DNA from 3 places in the Streptomyces sp. NPDC052036 genome. Region 2 is predicted to be linked to each of the others. Evidence: predicted binding sites of a transcription regulator. Region 2 holds the regulator's gene; each other region holds the start of a gene.

Region 1 (6,843 bases), on a different contig from region 2:
GCGTCGAACCGGCCGCCGCTGCGCACCGCCGACTCCGGGACAAGGGCCGCGACGAGGACGGCGGCGACCGCACCGAGCGCGGCAGAGGTCCAGAACAGCATGTGCCAGTCGAAGTTCTCGGCGATGACCGCGGCGGCGGGCAGGCCGAGGGCGCCGCCGACACCGAGCGAGGCGCTCATCATCGCGGTCGCCGAACCCAGCCGCTCGGCGGGCAGTTCGTCGCGCATGATGCTGATGCCGAGCGGGATGACACCGGAGGCGAGGCCCTGGAGGGCGCGGCCCACGATCACCGGCGTCAGGGCGTCGCTGAGAGCGACGGTGACCGAGCCGACGACCAGCATCGACAGCCCGGTCAGCAGCATGCGGCGCTTGCCGTACATGTCTCCGAGGCGGCCCATCACCGGGGTGGCGACGGCGGCGGCGAGCAGGGTCGCGGTGACGGCCCAGGCGGTGTCCGAGGAGGAGGCGCCCAGGAGCTTCGGCAGCTCGGGGACGATCGGGATCACCAGGGTCTGCATCAGCGAGACCACGATGCCTCCGAAGGCGAGCACCGCGACCAGGACGTTCGATCTCGGCGCCGCGGACGGCCCGGCCTCGGCGGGCCGGGCGAGTGCGTCGGACATGAAGAGTGCCTCCGTCGGAGTGCAGGCGTGCTTGACTCAGGCAACCTTAAGTCGGTTGATTGACTTAAGCAAGGTAAATCGCCCACGGAAGCACCCTACGAAATCGAGACAGGCGCGGGGCCGATTGAAGGCGAGCCAGGCGCCCGAGAGGGACAGCGACCCCGAGGGGGAACCTGGTACGACGGCCGGCACGGCCCCGCGCTCGCTCGAGGCGCGGGGGCCGCCCGGGGCACCGATCAGTACAGGGTCTGCACCGCTGCCGCGTCGTACGACGTCAGCTCGTCGAACCGGCCCGCCAGGACCTTCGCCGCCCACTCGGGGTCCTGGAGCAGGGCGCGGCCCACCGCGACCATGTCGAACTCGTCCGCCTCCAGGCGGTCCAGGAGGTTGTCGATGGCCTTGACCGGGGCGCCCTCGCCCTGGAAGCCGCTGATGAAATCGCCGTCCAGACCCACCGAGCCGACGGTGATGACCTGCTTGCCCGTGAGCTTCTTGGTCCAGCCCGCCAGGTTGAGGTCCGAACCGTCGAACTCCGGCAGCCAGTAGCGGCGGGTGGAGGCGTGGAAGACGTCGACACCGGCCGCGGCCAGCGGGGTCAGGATCGCCTCCAGCTCCTCGGGGGTCTCCGCGAGCCGGGCGTCGTAGGCGTCCTGCTTCCACTGCGAGTAGCGGAAAATGACCGGGAACTCCGCCGAGACCGTCTCCCGTACGGCGGCCACGATCTCCGCCCCGAACTTCGTGCGGGCCACCGCGTCGCCGCCGTAGGCGTCGGAACGGCGGTTGGTGCCCTCCCACAGGAACTGGTCGACGAGGTAGCCGTGGGCGCCGTGGATCTCCACACCGTCGAAGCCGATGCGCTCGGCGTCGGCCGCGGCCTGCGCGAACGCGCCGATCACGGCGTCCAGGTCGGCCCGGTCCATGGTCTTGCCGGTGGCCTCGGTGGCGCCGATGCGCAGACCCGAGGGGCCGACGGCGGGGGCGTCGGCGAACGGCGGCCGGCCCTCCTCGCGGACCATGCCGACGTGCCACAACTGCGGGACGATCGTGCCGCCTGCCGCGTGCACCGCCTCGGCGACCTTCGCCCAGCCCGCGAGCTGCTCCTCGCCGTGGAAGCGCGGCACCCGGCTGCTCTGACCCGCCGACGCGTGGCCCACATACGTGCCCTCGGTGACGATCAGACCGACACCGGCGGCCGCCCGGCGGGCGTAGTACGCCGACACGTCCTCGCCGGGAACGCCGTCCGTGGAGAACATACGGGTCATCGGGGCCATCGCGATCCGGTTCGGGACCGTGAGGCCGTTGAGGGTGATCGGCCGGGACAGGATCCGGGCCGCGCGGGAGGCGGGAGACGGGGCGACGGTCACGTGGGCTCCTCGTGGTGGCTCTGCTAACCGGGTGGTATGTGCACGCGCATTGTTGCACCTCATAAAGCAAACGCCGATTGCAGTACCCCGTATTCCGCACCCCGGCGCACCACGGGCGTGACCCCGGACACGCCCGAGGGCGGCACCCCCTGTCGGAACAGGGGATGCCGCCCTCGGTCAGGACGGTGATCGACCAGGGTCGATCAGAAGTCCATGTCACCGCCCGGCATGCCACCGCCGGCGGGCGCGGCGGCCTTCTCCGGCTTGTCGGCGATGACGGCCTCGGTGGTGAGGAACAGCGCGGCGATGGAGGCGGCGTTCTGCAGCGCGGAACGGGTCACCTTCGCCGGGTCGATGATGCCTTCCTTGACCAGGTCGACGTACTCGCCGGTCGCGGCGTTCAGGCCGTGACCCGGGGTCAGGTTGCGCACCTTCTCCACCACGACGCCGCCCTCAAGGCCGGCGTTGACGGCGATCTGCTTCAGCGGGGCCTCGAGCGCCAGCTTGACGGCGGCGGCACCGGTGGCCTCGTCGCCCTCCAGCTCCAGCTTCTCGAAGACCTGGGAGGCCTGGAGCAGGGCCACGCCACCACCGGCGACGATGCCCTCCTCGACGGCCGCCTTCGCGTTGCGAACGGCGTCCTCGATGCGGTGCTTGCGCTCCTTGAGCTCGACCTCGGTGGCGGCACCGGCCTTGATGACGGCCACACCGCCGGCCAGCTTCGCCAGGCGCTCCTGGAGCTTCTCGCGGTCGTAGTCCGAGTCGCTGTTCTCGATCTCGGCGCGGATCTGGTTCACACGACCGGCGACCTGGTCGGTGGAGCCGGAGCCGTCCACGATGGTGGTCTCGTCCTTGGTGATGACGACCTTGCGGGCGCGGCCCAGGAGGTCCAGGGTCGCGTTCTCCAGCTTGAGGCCGACCTCCTCGGAGATGACCTCGCCGCCCGTGAGGATGGCGATGTCACCGAGCATGGCCTTGCGGCGGTCACCGAAGCCCGGGGCCTTGACGGCGACGGACTTGAAGGTGCCACGGATCTTGTTGACGACCAGGGTCGACAGGGCCTCGCCCTCGACGTCCTCGGCGATGATCAGCAGCGGCTTGCCCGACTGCATGACCTTCTCCAGCAGCGGGAGCAGGTCCTTGACCGAGGAGATCTTGGAGTTGGCGATCAGGATGTACGGGTCGTCGAGGACGGCCTCCATACGCTCCATGTCGGTGGCGAAGTACGCCGAGATGTAGCCCTTGTCGAAGCGCATGCCCTCGGTGAGCTCGAGCTCCAGACCGAAGGTCTGCGACTCCTCGACGGTGATGACGCCTTCCTTGCCGACCTTGTCCATGGCCTCGGCGATGAGCTCGCCGATCTGGGTGTCGGCGGCGGAGATGGAGGCCGTGGAGGCGATCTGCTCCTTGGTCTCGACGTCCTTCGCCTGCTCCAGCAGGGCGGCGGAGACGGCCTCGACGGCCTTCTCGATACCGCGCTTCAGAGCCATGGGGTTGGCACCGGCGGCCACGTTGCGCAGGCCCTCGCGGACCAGCGCCTGGGCGAGCACGGTCGCGGTGGTCGTACCGTCACCGGCGACGTCGTCCGTCTTCTTGGCGACTTCCTTGACCAGCTCGGCGCCGATCTTCTCGTACGGGTCCTCGAGCTCGATCTCCTTGGCGATGGACACACCATCGTTGGTGATCGTGGGGGCGCCCCACTTCTTCTCGAGGACGACGTTGCGGCCCTTGGGGCCGAGCGTCACCTTCACGGCGTCCGCGAGCTGGTTCATGCCGCGCTCGAGGCCGCGCCGCGCCTCCTCGTCGAACGCGATGATCTTGGCCATGTGAAGTGGTCCCTCCAGGACTGGGGGTGATTACTTCGGACCGCGCCCGCGCCCGCGACGGACGGCCCCGGCCGGAGGTTCCTTGCCCCACCCGGTCCGTGGCCTCACCGACCCGGTCCTTCTTTGTCACTCTCACCTTCAGAGTGCTAACGCCAATGATTAGCACTCGCCCCCCGAGAGTGCAAGACGCTGCCCGCGAAGCGGGCTCGATGGGGGGTGGTGGCCGGGTGACGGGTGGGCGCACGGCGCGCCCGCGAAGCGCGCTCGCCGGAGGGCGCGCAGCAGCCCCCGCCGCGACTCCCCGCGCGCCCCCGTCGCGTCCGGACCCATCGGATCCGGACAGACCGAGGGGCTCGTATCCCGTACGGGATACGAGCCCCTCGACACGTCGAACAGTTCAGTCGTCGGCGCGCAACTCAGCCGGCCAGACGGACCATGTCCGCCTGCGGCCCCTTCTGACCCTGCGAGATCTCGAACTCGACCCGCTGGCCCTCTTCCAGGGTGCGGTAGCCGTCCATCTGGATCGCGCTGTAGTGGACGAATACATCCGCACCACCGTCGACCGCGATGAAGCCGTACCCCTTCTCCGCGTTGAACCACTTGACGGTGCCCTGAGCCATGCCTAACTCCCCTATTACTGGCCCTTGCACAGATCCACACTTCGCGGATCCGGGTCAGACCTCACCCCCCAACGGTTGGGGGCGTGCGCCGGAACGCGTCGACCGCGGCTGAATGTATCTGTCCAACTGCCGTGTGCAACAGGTCAATCGGACGAGAATTCCGGGCACGACCGGTCGGGAATGTACTAAGAATTCACCCGAATTCAGGGCAAGTCGGGCCCGACAAAAGGAATGGATGGCGCAAAACCCCTGCCTACTTTGGCTGCTTCTTGTCGGACGGGCGGCAGGGACACCGGTTGTCCGACCGGAAAACGGGGAGCGAGTTCCCCAACTGTACCGTGCTCAACCATGCAGAATTGCCCCCTCCGCTTCTGTCACGGAGAGGGCAATTCGGTGAACTCTCGGTACTCGACCTTACCGAGGGTAATGGTCGCGCGGGGATGAACGGCCGTCAGCCACCCGCGACAGCCGGGATGATGGAGACGCCCACGCCGTCCGGGGTGGCCGTCTGAAGGCCCTGCTCGAAGCGGACGTCGTCGTCGTTGACGTACACATTGACGAAGCGGCGCAGCTTGCCCTGGTCGTCGAGGACGCGGGCGGCGATGCCGGTGTGGTTCTTCTCCAGGTCGGCGATGACGTCGGCGAGGGTCGCGCCCTCGGCGGCGACCTCGGCCCGGCCTCCGGTGTAGGTGCGCAGGATGGTGGGGATGCGAACGGTCACGCTCATGCGAGGCCAGCCTCTCGGAAGGAGTCCAGGGTCGGACGGATCGTCGCGGTGAGGCCGGTGCCCGCCACCGCGTCCAGGGTCTTGAGGCCGTCGCCGGTGTTGAGGACGACGGTCGTCTTCGTCGGGTCGAGCGCACCGCTCTCGACCAGCTTGCGGGTGACGCCCACCGTCACACCGCCCGCCGTCTCCGCGAAGATGCCCTCGGTGCGGGCGAGCAGCTTGATGGCGTCCACGATCTGCGCGTCCGTCACGTCCTCCACGGCCCCTCCGGTGCGGCGCGCGATGTCGAGGACATAGGGACCGTCCGCCGGGTTGCCGATCGCCAGCGACTTGGCGATCGTGTCCGGCTTCTGCGGCCGTACGACGTCGCGGCCCGCCTTGAACGCGGTCGACACCGGGGAGCAGCCCTCGGCCTGGGCACCGAAGATCTTGTACGGGCGGTCCTCGACCAGCCCGAGTTTGATCAGCTCCTGCAGCCCCTTGTCGATCTTCGTGAGCTGGGAGCCGGAGGCGATCGGGACCACGATCTGGTCCGGCAGCCGCCAGCCCAGCTGCTCGGCGATCTCGTACGCCAGGGTCTTGGACCCCTCCGCGTAGTACGGGCGCAGGTTGACGTTGACGAAGCCCCAGCCCTCGCCGACCGGGTCGCCGATCAGCTCCGAGCAGAAGCGGTTCACATCGTCGTAGTTGCCCTCGATGCCGACCAGCTCGCCGCCGTAGACCGCGGCCATGACGATCTTGCCCTGCTCCAGGTCGTGCGGGATGAAGACGCAGGAGCGGAAGCCGGCCCGGGCCGCCGCGGCGCCCACCGCGCCCGCCAGGTTGCCGGTGGAGGAGCAGGAGAGGGTGGTGAAGCCGAAGGCGCGCGCCGCCTCCAGCGCCTGGGCGACCACGCGGTCCTTGAAGGAGTGCGTCGGGTTGCCGGAGTCGTCCTTCACATACAGACCGCCGGTCACGCCCAGCTCGCGCGCCAGGTTGTCGGCCTTGACCAGCTTGGTCCAGCCGGGGTTGAGGTTCGGCTTGTCGGCGACGTCCGCCGGGACGGGCAGCAGCGGCGCATAGCGCCAGATGTTCGCGGGGCCCGCCTCGATGCGCTTGCGCAGCTCCTCGGTGTCGTAGCCCGAGAAGTCGTAGGCGATCTCCAGCGGGCCGAAACACTCCTCGCAGGCGAAGACCGGACCGAGGGGCACCCGATGGCCGCACTCGCGGCAGGACAGAGCCGCGGCGGGTCCGAGATTCACGGAGTCGGTGCTGCTTACAACTGTCTGCACAGCCATGTCAGGCGAGGCCCTTTCTCCTCATCTTCCTCACGACGCATCTCGCCGTGAGACGGATTTGGCACCTTCCCTAGCCGGGAGCCTCGCGGAGACGATCACATGGATCTACGAGAACCGGCTGGAGGGTTGCCGGGGCTTCATCGGGCCGTGTCCCTCTGCCCCTCTGGATGAGCTGTATGCGGTTGTTTCACTGCTGTCAGCAGCGGCGACCCCCGACATGCGATGGTCACCGGCGTTGTTCAAGACTGTAACCGAAGGCCAGGACAGTTGAGATAGTCGTCCGACCCGCGAGATGGATCACCGCATGTAAGGAGCCGCAGACTGTGCTGGAAGAAGTCGAGCGCTGGCTGAGCACCCGCTCCTGGACCGCGGCCGATCGCCCGATCCACCAGATCCTGGCCGCCAA
Region 2 (6,843 bases):
CTTCGTCGGGGGCGGCACGCCGACGCTGCTGGACGCGTCGGACCTCGTACGGATGCTCGGGGCGATCCGTGAGGAGTTCGGGCTCGCGGAGGACGCCGAGGTGACGACGGAGGCGAACCCGGAGTCGGTCGACCCGGCATATCTCGAAACCCTCCGGGAGGGCGGCTTCAACCGCATCTCCTTCGGTATGCAGAGCGCCCGCCCCCACGTACTGAAGATCCTGGACCGCACCCACACCCCGGGCCGCCCCGAGGCCTGTGTGGCCGAAGCACGGACGGCGGGCTTCGAGCACGTCAACCTCGATCTGATCTACGGCACCCCGGGCGAGAGCGACGACGACTGGCGGGCCTCCCTGGACGCGGCGCTGGGTGCGGGCCCCGACCATGTCTCGGCGTACGCGCTGATCGTCGAGGAGGGCACCCAGCTCGCCCGCCGCATCCGCCGGGGCGAGATACCGATGACGGACGACGACGTCCACGCGGACCGCTATCTGATCGCGGACGAGGCGCTCGGCTCTGCGGGCTACGACTGGTACGAGGTCTCCAACTGGGCCACGTCGGAGTCCGGCCGCTGTCTGCACAACGAGCTGTACTGGCGCGGCGCCGACTGGTGGGGCGCGGGCCCCGGCGCGCACAGCCATGTGGGCGGCGTGCGCTGGTGGAACGTGAAGCACCCGGGGGCGTACGCGGCGGCGCTGGCGGAGGGCCGCTCCCCGGGGGCCGGACGGGAGCTCCTGTCGGCGGAGGACCGCCGGGTGGAGCGCATCCTGCTGGAACTGCGCCTGAGGGAGGGCGTCCCGCTGTCGCTGCTGCGGGAGGAGGGACTCGCGGCCGCACGCCGGGCACTGACGGACGGGCTCCTGGAGAAGGGCCCGTACGACGAGGGCCGGGGGGTCCTCACCCTGCGCGGGCGGCTGCTGGCGGACGCGGTGGTGCGGGATCTGGTCGACTGATCACTCCGGTGGGCTCGCCTCCGGGCCCAGGACGTCGATGTCCGCGACGAAGCCAGTGAGCCCGTACCGGACTTGGTGGTCCTGGAGCGTGACCTCGTGCCCCGCTCCGGCCGCCTGCTGCCGTCGCCACTGATCACGATGGTCGTCGAGGTCGCTTCCAAAACCAGCGTCGCACGGCGAGTTCGGGACGTTCCCCGGAGTCAAGCCCCACCGCTGTCCGTGACGAAGTCGATCAGCTCCTCCACCCGCCCCAGCAACTCCGGCTCAAGGTCCTTGTAGGACCGCACCCGCGACAGGATCCCCTGCCAAGCCGCCCCCGTGTTCTCCGGCCACCCCAGCGCCCGGCACACGCCCGTCTTCCAGTCCTGACCGCGTGGCACCCGGGGCCAGCCGGGAATCCCCAGTGCCGCCGGCTTCACCGCCTCCCAGATGTCGATGTACGGGTGGCCGACGACCAGCGCGTGTTCGCTGGTCACCGACTCGGCGATACGCCACTCCTTCGTACCGGGCACCAAGTGGTCCACGAGCACACCCAGCCGAGCGTCCGGACCCGGTGCGAAGGACGACACGATCGACGGCAGGTCGTCCACGCCCTCCAGGTACTCCACCACCACGCCCTCGATGCGCAGGTCGTCGCCCCACACCTTCTCGACCAGCTCGGCGTCGTGGCGGCCCTCCACGTAGATGCGGCCGGCGCGGGCCACCCTCGCGCGCGCCCCCGGGACGGCCACCGAGCCCGAAGCCGTGCGCGTGGGACGCACCGGCGCGCTCGACGGGCGCACCAGGGTCACCACCCGGCCCTCCAGCAGAAACCCCCGCGGCTCCAGCGGGAACACCCGGTGCTTGCCGAAGCGGTCCTCCAGGGTCACCGTGCCCGCCTCGCAGCGGATCACCGCGCCGCAGAAACCGGTGCGCGGCTCCTCGACCACGAGACCGGGGTCCGCCGGGACCTCCGGCACAGGCTTGGGCTTCTTCCACGGCGGGGTCAGGTCCGGTGAGTACTGGCGCATTCGGATGACGATAGGAGAAGCCCGGCCGCGGGGGTTGAGGAAGACCTCACGACACGCCGAAACGGGACGCCAGTCCGTCGCGCTGCGCCCTGACGAACGCGGCGTCCACCACGGCACCGTGCCCCGGCACGTACACCGCGTCCCGGCCGCCCAGTTCGAGCAGCCGGTCCAGGGCCGCCGGCCAGTGCGCGGGGGCCGCGTCCGGGCCCGCCTGCGGCTCGCCGGACTCCTCCACAAGATCCCCGCAGAACACCACCGCCCGCTCCCCGGGGACGAGAACCACCAGGTCGTGGGCCGTGTGGGCCGGGCCCAGATGCGCCAGCAGCACCTGTACCCCGCCCAGATCCAGCGTGCGTTCACCCGACACCTGCTGGTGCGGGCGCACCAGCACATCCCCGGCCTCGGCCGCCTCGGCCGCGTCCAGACCGTGCCGCACCGCGTCCGTGACCAGCACGTCACGCTCGCGGACGAACACCGCGTCCGTGCCCACCGCCCCGAACACCTCCGCGCCCGCGAACGCCGCCGCCCCGAGGACATGGTCGAAGTGGGGATGCGTCAGCGCGAGATGTGTCACACGCAGGTCCCCGCCGAGCTGCGCGAGCAGCCGCCGTGTCGCGGTGCGGCCGCGCGCCCTCGCCGAGACTCGACCCGGCGTCGATCATGAGGGCCCCGTGCTCGCCGACCACCAGCCCCGCCGTGCAGTCCCATCCCGGCAGCCGTGTGCGCCCTGCCCGGGCGCCGAGCGCCTCCCACCCGGCCTCTTCCCACCACACTGTCATGGGGTGACGCTATCCGCAGGCGCCCGGGCGGACAGGACAGGGCGGGACAGGTCGGTACACCTCGGCACGGCACAGGTGCCCGCCCTTGCCGGGGGCGTACCCGACGGCCGTACACTTGGCCCGGGGATGCTGGCACTCACCCGCACAGAGTGCCAGGGGAAGCGTCAAGGGGAACGGATCGCTGGAGGTGTGCGCATGCTGAGTGAACGCAGGCTCGAAGTGCTGCGCGCGATCGTCCAGGATTATGTGGGCACCGAGGAGCCGGTGGGCTCCAAGGCGCTCACCGAGCGGCACAACCTCGGCGTCTCCCCGGCCACCGTGCGCAACGACATGGCCGCGCTGGAGGACGAGGGCTATATCGCCCAGCCGCACACCAGCGCCGGACGCATCCCCACGGACAAGGGCTATCGCCTTTTCGTCGACAAGCTCGCGGCCGTCAAGCCGATGACCTCGCCCGAGCGCCGCGCGATCCAGAACTTCCTGGAGGGCGCCGTCGACCTCGACGACGTCGTGGCGCGTACGGTACGTCTGCTCGCGCAACTCACCCGGCAGGTCGCCGTCGTGCAGTACCCCTCGCTGACCCGCTCGACGGTGCGGCACGTGGAACTGCTGGCGATGGCGCCCGCGCGGGTGATGCTCGTGCTGATCACCGACACCGGCCGGGTCGAGCAGCGCATGATCGACTGCCCCGCGCCGTTTGGAGAAACGTCACTCGCGGATCTGCGGGCGCGACTCAACAGCCGGGTCGCCGGCCGCCGTTTCGCAGACGTCCCGCAGCTTGTGCAGGACCTGCCCGAGGCCTTCGAACCGGAGGACCGGGGCACGGTCTCCACGGTGCTCTCCACCCTTCTGGAGACCCTCGTGGAGGAGACCGAGGAGCGGCTGATCATCGGCGGCACCGCCAATCTCACCCGCTTCGGGCATGACTTCCCTCTCACCATCCGCCCCGTGCTGGAGGCACTGGAGGAGCAGGTCGTGCTCCTCAAGCTGCTGGGTGAGGCGAAGGATCCAGCCATGCGGGTGCGCATCGGCCATGAGAACGCCCACGAGGGACTCAACTCCACGTCGGTCGTCTCCGTGGGCTACGGTTCGGGCGGCGAGGCAGTAGCGAAACTCGGCGTGGTCGGACCGACCCGCATGGATTACCCGGGAACGATGGGAGCGGTACGAGCGGTGGCACGGTACGTCGGACAGATCCTGGCGGAGTCGTAAGTGGCCACGGACTACTACGCCGTACTCGGCGTGCGCCGCGACGCGTCGCAGGAAGAGATCAAGAAGGCGTTCCGTCGGCTCGCCCGCGAGCTGCACCCGGACGTCAACCCTGATCCCAAGACGCAGGAGCGGTTCAAGGAGATCAACGCCGCGTACGAGGTGCTCTCGGACCCGCAGAAGAAGCAGGTCTACGACCTCGGCGGCGACCCCCTGTCCCAGGCGGGCGGCGCGGGCGCGGGCGGCTTCGGCGCGGGCGGCTTCGGGAACTTCTCGGACATCATGGACGCGTTCTTCGGCACGGCGTCGCAGCGCGGACCGCGCTCGCGCACCCGTCGGGGCCAGGACGCCATGATCCGGCTGGAGATCGAGCTCGACGAGGCGGCCTTCGGCACCACGAAGGACATCCAGGTCGACACGGCCGTCGTCTGCAACACCTGCAACGGCGAGGGCGCCGCGCCCGGCACGTCCGCGCAGACCTGTGACATGTGCCGCGGCCGCGGCGAGGTCTCGCAGGTCACGCGGTCCTTCCTGGGCCAGGTCATGACCTCCCGGCCCTGCCCGCAGTGCCAGGGCTTCGGCACGATCGTCCCGAACCCGTGCCCGGAGTGCGCGGGCGACGGACGGGTGCGCTCCCGCCGGACGCTCACCGTCAAGATCCCCGCGGGCGTCGACAACGGCACCCGGATCCAGCTCGCCGGCGAGGGCGAGGTCGGCCCCGGCGGCGGTCCGGCCGGCGATCTGTACGTAGAGATCCACGAGCTGCCGCACCAGACCTTCCAGCGCCGTGGCGACGACCTGCACTGCACGGTCACCATCCCGATGACGGCGGCGGCCCTCGGCACCAAGGTGCCGCTGGAGACGCTGGACGGCATGGAGGAGGTCGACATCCGTCCTGGCACGCAGTCCGGGCAGTCGATCCCGCTGCACGGCCGAGGCATCACGCATCTGCGCGGCGGCGGCCGGGGCGACCTGGTCGTGCATGTCGAGGTGCAGACGCCGTCGAAGCTGGACCCCGAGCAGGAGCACCTGCTGCGGGAGCTGGCGAAGCTGCGCGGCGAGGAACGGCCGCAGGGCCAGTTCCAGCCGGGACAGCAGGGTCTGTTCTCACGCCTGAAGGACGCCTTCAACGGGCGCTGACCCTCCGCGGACACCACACCGGCGCCGGTCCCATCGGACCGGCGCCGGTGTGCTTCCCGGGGTGCCGTCGGCTGCCGCTCCCGACCCCGTTCCGGCCGCCCGTGAGCACCCTCCCACCGCCCTGACCGGCGGACGTTTCCGGGAGCATATGCCAGCGGAAGCCCGGATTCGGACTTGTTCGAAGGACGTGACAACATGCCGTCATGTCCTCCGTGCCGACCGATCTCCTCCGCCATCCGATCGTGCAGGCCCCCATGGCGGGCGGAGCCTCCGTGCCGCAGCTGGTGGCCGCCGTGTCCGAGGCGGGCGGCCTCGGGTTCCTCGCCGCCGGTTACAAGACCGCCGACGGCATGTACCAGGAGATCAAGCAGCTCCGCGGGCTCACCGCGCGTCCCTTCGGCGTGAACGTGTTCATGCCACAGCCCGATCAGGCGGACCCCGCCGCCGTCGAGGTCTACGCCGAACAGCTCGCCGGCGAGGTCACCTGGTACAAGGCCGAGCTGGGCGACCCCGACAGCGGCCGCGACGACGGCTACGACGCCAAGCTCGCCGTCCTCCTCGACGACCCGGTGCCGGCGGTCTCCTTCCACTTCGGCGTCCCCGCCCCCTCGGTCCTTCAGTCCCTGCGCCGCGCGGGCACCTTCACCCTGGTCACCGCGACCACCGCCGAGGAGGCCCTCGCCGTGCAGGAGGCGGGCGCCGACGCGGTGATCGCACAGGGCGTCGAGGCCGGCGGCCACCAGGGCACCCACCGCGACAGCGCAGAGAACGACGGCTCCGGCATCGGGCTGCTGACCCTGGTCGCCCAGATCCGCGAGGCCGTACGCATCCCGATCGTCGCGGCCGGCGGCCTCATGCGCGGCAGCCAGATCGCCGCGGTGCTCGCGGCGGGCGCGAGCGCGGCCCAGCTGGGCACCGCGTTCCTCGCCACCCCCGAGTCCGGCGCGCACCCCCTGCACAAGCAGGCGCTGACCGACCCCCTGTTCGTCCGGACGGAGCTGACGCGCGCCTTCTCCGGGCGCCCGGCCCGCGCCCTGGTCAACCGGTTCATGCGGGAGCACGGACCGTACACGCCCGCCGCCTACCCCGAGATCAACCACCTCACCTCGCCGCTGCGCAAGGCGGCCGCCAAGGCCGACGACCCGCAGGGCATGTCGCTGTTCGCCGGTCAGGGCCACCGCCTGGCCCGTGACCTGCCCGCCGGACGCCTGGTGGAGGTCCTGGCGGCGGAACTCCGGGAGGCCGCGACAGCGTTGTCCACGGGCGGTGCCGGTCGATGACGGCGCCCGTGTTCGTCGTGGACCGGCTCGACGCCATCGGTCCGGAGTTCGTGCTCGACGGCCCCGAGGGACGGCACGCGGTCTCGGTGAAGCGGCTGCGGCCGGGGGAGGCCGTCGTCCTGACCGACGGCGCCGGACGCCGGGCGGAGTGCGAGGTCATCGGCACCGAGGGCAAGGACCGGCTGGTCGTCCGGGTGACCTCGGTGTCCGAGGAGCCGCCGCAGACACCCCGGATCACCGTCGTCCAGGCACTGCCCAAGGGTGACCGCGGCGAGCTGGCAGTGGAGACCATGACCGAGGTCGGCGTCGACGCGATCGTCCCCTGGCAGGCCTCCCGCTGCATCACCCAGTGGAAGGGCGACCGGGGGCTGAAGGCCCTCGGCAAGTGGCGGGCCACCGCCCGCGAGGCGGGCAAGCAGTCCCGCCGGGTGCGCTTCCCCGAGGTCGCGGACGCGGCGACGACCAAGCAGGTC
Region 3 (6,843 bases), on a different contig from region 2:
TTCGGGTGCCCCGTCCCAAGCTGTGCACCGACAACGGCGCGATGGTCGCGGCGCTCGGCGCGGAGATGGTCGCCCGCGGGCGGGCCGCCTCGGACTGGGATCTGTCGGCGGACTCGTCGCTGCCGGTGACGGACCCGCATGTGCCCGGCCAGGCGCACGCCCATGACCATGTCCATGAGATCAGCAAGGAGAACCTGTACTCGTGACGGTCGCGCTGATGTGGGAGGCCCGGGCGGTGGCCGGGCGGGGCGAGGACCTGCTGGCCTGGGTGCGGGCCCAGGAGCTGACGCCCGCGCCGCTGCGGCGCGAGACCCTCCGGGCTCCCCAGGACCGTGTTCTCGTCATCACGTGGTGGGACGCGGACCCCGCCGCCGGCCTCCCCGAACTGCCCGAGCCGGACGGAGAGCTGGTGACCCGCACGGTGCACCGCTGGCGTTTCGAGACGGTCGACGGCGGCTGAGCGGCCCCAGAGAAAAAAATCTTCGAAGAATTCCGGAGACCGTGTCGATCCGGGTGCCGCCCGATCGACGCACGGGTGAGAGGCGGGGACAGGCCCCGTCGCTTCCGGACCGAAGGAGTCACCATGCCCCGCTATCTGTCGCTCGTGCGGATCGACGAGTCCACCGCCCCCGCCGAGGGCCCCAGCCCCGAGCTGATGCAGCGGATGGGCGAGCTGATCGAGGAGGTCACCAAGGCCGGCGTGATGCTCGACACCGCCGGGCTCACCCCCTCCGCCCAGGGCGCCACCGTGCGCTGGGAGGGCGGGAAGCTGTCCGTCACCGACGGGCCGTTCACCGAGTCCAAGGAGGTCGTCGGCGGCTACGCGATCATGCAGTGCAAGGACATGGCCGAGGCGCTGGAGTGGACCAACCGGTTCCTGAAGGTGCACGAGGAGCACTGGACCGTGACCTGCGAGGTGCGGGAGATCGCCGAGGCCTGACCGTTCCTTGGCGTACGCCCGGCAGGGGTGTTGCATGGTGGGCTGTGGAACAGCAGCCCGCCGCCGCCCCCGTCGGCCACGCCATCGAGACCGTCTTCCGCCTGGAGTCCCCCCGGGTCGTCGCGGGAGTCGCCCGTATCGTCCGTGACGTCGGGATCGCCGAGGAACTGGCCCAGGACGCGCTGGTCGCGGCCCTGGAGCAGTGGCCCCGGGACGGCGTGCCCGACAACCCCGGCGCCTGGCTCATGGCCACCGCCCGGCACCGCGCCGTCGATCTGGTCCGCCGCCGGGAGCGCTACGCCCGCAAGCTGGCGGAGATCGGCCGGGACCTGGAGACCACCGCGGCGCCCGAGGAGCCCGCGCATCCCGACGACATCGACGACGATCTGCTCCGCCTGGTCTTCACCACCTGCCACCCGGTGCTGTCGGCCGAGGCCCGCACCGCTCTCACCCTGCGGCTGCTCGGCGGTCTGACGACGGCCGAGATCGCCCGCGCGTATCTCGTCCCGGAGCCGACGATCGCCCAGCGCATCGTCCGCGCCAAGCGCACGCTGGCGACGCGGAACATCGCCTTCGAGGTCCCCTACGGCCCCGACCGCGAGGCCCGTCTCGGCTCCGTCCTGGACGTCATCTACCTGATCTTCAACGAGGGTTACGCGGCCACGTCCGGCGACGACTGGCTGCGGCCCTCCCTGTGCGAGGACGCCCTGCGTCTGGCACGGATCCTGTCCTCCCTCATGCCGAAGGAACCGGAGGTGCACGCGCTGACCTCGCTCCTGGAGTTCCAGGCGTCCCGCACCCCCGCCCGCACCGGGCCCGACGGCGCCCCCGTCCTTCTCAAGGACCAGAACCGCCGCCGCTGGAACCGCATGCTCGTCGCCCGCGGCATCAACGCGCTGGCCCGCGCCGAGGCGACCGCCGCCGGCGCGCCCGGCCCGTACACCCTCCAGGCGGCGATCGCGGCGTGCCATGCGCACGCCTACACCTACGAGGAGACCGACTGGACCGCCATCGCCACCCTCTACGGTCTGCTCGCCGCCCGGTCCCCGTCCCCCGTCGTCGAACTGAACCGCGCGGTCGCCGTGTCGCACGCGGACGGTCCCGGACCGGCCCTGGAGATCGTCGACCGGCTGTCCGCCGAACCCGCCCTGCGGGGCTACCACTTGCTGCCGAGCGTGCGCGGCGATCTGCTGGCCCGGCTGGGCCGCCCGGCCGAGGCCCGCGCCGAGTTCGTCCGCGCCGCCGCCCTGGCCCGCAACGAACGTGAGCGGGAACTCCTCCAGGCCCGTGCCCGGGAGTGCGGGTAGGCGGCCGGGAGCCCGTCAGACCGGGTGCCCCAGCAGCATCGTCGGTGCTCCCGCCACCCGGGTCAGGAACACGGTCACCGCGTGGGGGCCGTACGGCTTGGGCAGGACCTTGCGGCGCAGTTCCTCCGGCTCCACCGCCGAGCCGCGCTTCTTCACGGTCAGCACCCCGACCTGACGCTCCCGCAGCAGGGCCTTCAGCTTCTTCACGTTGAAGGGGAGGTGGTCGGTGATCTCGTAGGCGGTGGCCCAGGGGGAGTCGTGGTGCGCGTCCGCGGTCACGTACGCGATCGTCTCGTCGATCAGCCCGCCGTCCAGTTCCTCGGCCGCCTCCGCCACCAGATGGGCGCGGATCACGGCGCCGTCGGGCTCGTAGAGGTAGCGCCCGAGCGGGCGCACCGGCGGATCGGGCAGGCCGCGGCCGCGCACTTCGCGGGGCCCGGGCAGCAGGGTGGCGCGGACGAGACCGGGTTCGGTGCCGAACCACAGCACCGCCTCCTTCACGTCCCCGCCGTCCGAGATCCACTCGGCCTCCGCGTCTGCGGGCACCGCCTCGTGCGGGATGCCGGGCGCGACCTTCAGCGCGGCGCGCGGCGCCTTCAGGGCGGTGGCCACGGCCCAGGACAGCGGGGGTGAGTACGCCTCCGGGTCGAAGATGCGGCCGCGCCCGCCGCGCCGTGCCGGATCCACGAAGACGGCGTCGTACGACGAGACGTCCACCCGCGTGACATCGGCCTCGCGCACCTCGATCAGCGCGGACAGGCCGAGCGCCTCGGCGTTCGCCCGCGCCACCGCCGCGGTCAGCGGGTCGCGGTCCACGGCGAGCACCCGGATGCCGGCCCGGGCGAGGGCGATCGCGTCGCCGCCGATGCCGCAGCACAGGTCGGCGACGGAGGTCACGCCCATCGCCCGCAGCCGCTGCGCGCGATGGGCGGCGACCGTCGTCCTGGTCGACTGCTCGACGCCGTTCGGGGTGAAGAACATCCGCTGCGCGTCCTCGGCCCCGAACTTCGCCGCCGCCCGCTCGCGCAGCCGCGCCTGGGTGAGGGCCGCCGACACCAGTTCGGCGGGGTGCTCGCGGCGCAGCCGGGTGGCGACGGCCAGCTCCTCGGCCGGGGCGGTGCCGCGCACCTCGTCGAGGAGGGCGCGGCCCTCGGGGCCGAGGAGGGAGTCGAGGGAGAGGTCGTTCACGGGGCCATTGTCGGCCAGTCGGTGGACGGCGTGCGTCCGGCCGCGGTGTCGGCCCGCCGTGGCCCGCGTCGGCTGCGAGGATCCGACACCATGCGGCTCGTACGACAAAATGAACAAAAGCGTGCGAACGGTGACAGGAAACTTCTGGAGGAGGCCGCGGACGCGGGGTGCGCGGCGGCACATCCGGAGGACCAACCGTGAGGGGGCGGCGCCCGGTGCGGGCGATGGTCGCCGGAGTACTCGCCGCCGCGCTGCTGTCCGGCTGCGCCCAGTCCGTCGACCCCATCGAACGACTGGGCAGGAAGGCGGCCCAGCGGGTCCACCCCACGCACGCCCCCCACGGCCGGCCCTACCGGCGCTGGGGTCTGCCCGCCCCGCTCGCGCCCGCGCCCCGGCCCGACCGCCCCACGGGCCGGGCGGAGAAGCGCCTGCCGCCGGTGCTCGACCGCGTCCCCACCCATGACAAGGTCGTCTTCCTGACCTACGACGAGGGTGCCGAGGACGATCCCCGGTTCGTCGCCATGGTCCGCGAACTGCGGCTGCCGGTCAGCGTGTTCCTCACCGACAGCGCCGTGGATCCCGGCTATGCGCGCGTCGCACGGCTGCGGGCCGCCGGCGCGGTCATCCAGAACCGGGCCCTGCACGACGCCGCGCTGCGCGGCCGCCCGTACGACGAGCAGCGCGCGGAGATCTGCGGTCAGCGCGACCGGCTGAAGGCGCGGCTGGGCGCGCCCACCCGGCTGTTGCGGCCCCCGCGGGGCGGATACGACCGTACGACGCTGAAGGCCGCTGCGGACTGCGGCATCAAGGCCCTGATCCTGTGGCGTCCCGCCCGGGGCCCGGGGGCCGGCCGCCGGGGCCGGGGTGCGCCACCTCACTCGGGGGACATCGTCCTCGCCCATGAAGCCGGCCGCCCCCTCGCCTCGCTGGCCGTCGAGACGGCCCGGCTTCTGCGCCGTATTCAGGCAAGAGGGTTCACGGTGGGGCGCCTGGAGGACTACCTGTAGGCCGGGCCCGGACACCCTGTTCACGCGCCGCGCCACCGGCAATTGGCACTCCGCTTGACCGAGTGCTAATCACGGTCATAGTCTCGGCTCTGGCACTCCCCACTGGAGAGTGCCAATACGCGACGGGCAGGTCCGGCACCCGCGACGACGGATCCACCTGGTCGCCACCTCAGACAGTTAACCCCGTGAGATCTCCGAAGGGGGAGGTCGGATCGTGACGACCACCAGCTCCAAGGTTGCCATCAAGCCGCTCGAGGACCGCATTGTGGTCCAGCCGCTGGACGCCGAGCAGACCACGGCCTCTGGCCTGGTCATCCCGGACACCGCGAAGGAGAAGCCCCAGGAGGGCGTCGTCCTCGCCGTGGGCCCGGGCCGCATCGAGGACGGCAAGCGCGTCGAGCTCGACGTCAAGGTCGGCGACGTGGTGCTCTACAGCAAGTACGGCGGCACCGAGGTGAAGTACAACAACGAGGAGTACCTCGTTCTCTCGGCTCGCGACGTGCTCGCGATCATCGAGAAGTAATTCACCGAAGCAGACTGCTTCGAACTGCGCCCCTGGCCCCGCGACCGTTGATCAGCCGGGTGTCGGGGGCGCTGTTCGTTTTTCATCGCGATGGCGGCTGCTCCCGGGGAGCGGCCGGGGATCGCAACGAGAGGACTGAAACGCTCCATGGCGAAGATCCTGAAGTTCGACGAGGACGCCCGTCGCGCCCTCGAGCGCGGCGTCAACAAGCTTGCCGACACGGTCAAGGTGACGATCGGCCCCAAGGGCCGCAACGTCGTCATCGACAAGAAGTTCGGCGCCCCGACCATCACCAACGACGGTGTCACCATCGCCCGTGAGGTCGAGGTCGAGGACCCCTACGAGAACCTCGGCGCCCAGCTGGTGAAGGAGGTGGCGACCAAGACCAACGACATCGCGGGTGACGGCACCACCACCGCCACCGTGCTCGCCCAGGCGCTGGTGCGCGAGGGCCTCAAGAACGTCGCCGCGGGTGCTTCCCCGGCCGCCCTGAAGAAGGGCATCGACGCTGCCGTCGCCGCGGTCTCCGAGGACCTGCTGGCCACCGCGCGTCCGATCGAGGAGAAGTCCGACATCGCCGCCGTCGCCGCGCTGTCCGCCCAGGACCAGCAGGTCGGCGAGCTCATCGCCGAGGCGATGGACAAGGTCGGCAAGGACGGTGTCATCACCGTCGAGGAGTCCAACACCTTTGGTCTGGAGCTGGACTTCACCGAGGGCATGGCCTTCGACAAGGGCTACCTGTCGCCGTACTTCGTGACGGACCAGGAGCGCATGGAGGCCGTCCTCGACGACCCCTACATCCTCATCACCCAGGGCAAGATCTCCGCCATCGCGGACCTGCTGCCGCTGCTGGAGAAGGTCATCCAGGCCGGCTCCTCCAAGCCGCTGCTGATCATCGCCGAGGACGTCGAGGGCGAGGCCCTGTCCACCCTCGTCGTGAACAAGATCCGCGGCACCTTCAACGCCGTCGCCGTCAAGGCCCCCGGCTTCGGTGACCGCCGCAAGGCGATGCTGCAGGACATGGCGGTCCTCACCGGCGCCACGGTCATCGCCGAGGAGGTCGGCCTCAAGCTCGACCAGGTCGGCCTGGACGTGCTGGGCTCCGCCCGCCGCGTGACGGTCACTAAGGACGACACCACGGTCGTCGACGGCGGCGGCAAGTCCGAGGACGTCGTGGGCCGCGTCGCCCAGATCAAGGCCGAGATCGAGACCACGGACTCCGACTGGGACCGCGAGAAGCTCCAGGAGCGCCTCGCGAAGCTGGCCGGCGGCGTGTGCGTGATCAAGGTCGGCGCCGCCACCGAGGTGGAGCTGAAGGAGAAGAAGCACCGTCTGGAGGACGCCATCTCCGCGACCCGCGCCGCGGTCGAGGAGGGCATCGTCTCCGGTGGTGGCTCCGCGCTCGTCCACGCCGCGAAGGTGCTGGAGGGCGGCCTGGGCAAGACCGGCGACGAGGCCACCGGTGTCGCCGTGGTCCGCCGCGCGGTCGTCGAGCCGCTGCGCTGGATCGCCGAGAACGCCGGCCTGGAGGGCTACGTCATCACCTCCAAGGTCGCCGAGCTGGAGAAGGGCCAGGGGTTCAACGCCGCCACCGGCGAGTACGGCGACCTGGTCAAGGCCGGCGTCATCGACCCGGTCAAGGTCACCCGCTCCGCTCTGGAGAACGCCGCCTCCATCGCCTCCCTGCTGCTCACGACCGAGACCCTGGTCGTCGAGAAGAAGGAAGAGGAGGAGCCGGCCGCCGCGGGTCACGGTCACGGCCACTCCCACTGACGGCTGATCCTTCCGAGCCGACCGAGGCCCGGCCCCCTGAGAACGGGGCGCCGGGCCTCGGCGCGTTCCGCCGCGCGCGACAGCCCGGGGGCGAGGCCGCAGTCC

What was found. The regulator HrcA, encoded in region 2, represses chaperone genes, less so after heat shock. The targets are predictions, from matches to a motif close to TTNGCACTCNGNNNNNCNGAGTGCNAA.
Region 1: groL (chaperonin GroEL) is a predicted target of HrcA. The motif match lies at 3,937-3,963, and genes of this name have one in related genera.
Region 3: groES (co-chaperone GroES) is a predicted target of HrcA. The motif match lies at 4,485-4,511, and genes of this name have one in related genera.

Annotation. Positions count from the first base shown of each region.
Region 1 is NZ_JBFAWW010000002.1:63,633-70,475, reverse strand. Features, by position in the region: gene AB0L95_RS04380 (MFS transporter) at 1-623, opposite strand, end outside; gene AB0L95_RS04375 (NADH:flavin oxidoreductase) at 860-1,987, opposite strand; gene groL (chaperonin GroEL) at 2,191-3,813, opposite strand; gene AB0L95_RS04365 (cold-shock protein) at 4,230-4,433, opposite strand; gene AB0L95_RS04360 (MoaD/ThiS family protein) at 4,885-5,160, opposite strand; gene thrC (threonine synthase) at 5,157-6,437, opposite strand; SAM riboswitch class I at 6,456-6,611, opposite strand; gene AB0L95_RS04350 (glucosyl-3-phosphoglycerate synthase) at 6,761-6,843, shown strand, end outside.
Region 2 is NZ_JBFAWW010000024.1:42,773-49,615, forward strand. Features, by position in the region: gene hemW (radical SAM family heme chaperone HemW) at 1-952, shown strand, start outside; gene AB0L95_RS28175 (DUF3097 domain-containing protein) at 1,153-1,962, opposite strand; partial or broken gene AB0L95_RS28180 (MBL fold metallo-hydrolase) at 2,009-2,741, opposite strand; gene hrcA (heat-inducible transcriptional repressor HrcA) at 2,937-3,953, shown strand; gene dnaJ (molecular chaperone DnaJ) at 3,954-5,090, shown strand; gene AB0L95_RS28195 (nitronate monooxygenase) at 5,294-6,370, shown strand; gene AB0L95_RS28200 (16S rRNA (uracil(1498)-N(3))-methyltransferase) at 6,367-6,843, shown strand, end outside.
Region 3 is NZ_JBFAWW010000027.1:19,942-26,784, forward strand. Features, by position in the region: gene tsaD (tRNA (adenosine(37)-N6)-threonylcarbamoyltransferase complex transferase subunit TsaD) at 1-206, shown strand, start outside; gene AB0L95_RS29575 (hypothetical protein) at 203-460, shown strand; gene AB0L95_RS29580 (YciI family protein) at 584-940, shown strand; gene AB0L95_RS29585 (sigma-70 family RNA polymerase sigma factor) at 985-2,247, shown strand; gene AB0L95_RS29590 (methyltransferase domain-containing protein) at 2,263-3,435, opposite strand; gene AB0L95_RS29595 (polysaccharide deacetylase family protein) at 3,660-4,442, shown strand; gene groES (co-chaperone GroES) at 4,657-4,965, shown strand; gene groL (chaperonin GroEL) at 5,113-6,738, shown strand.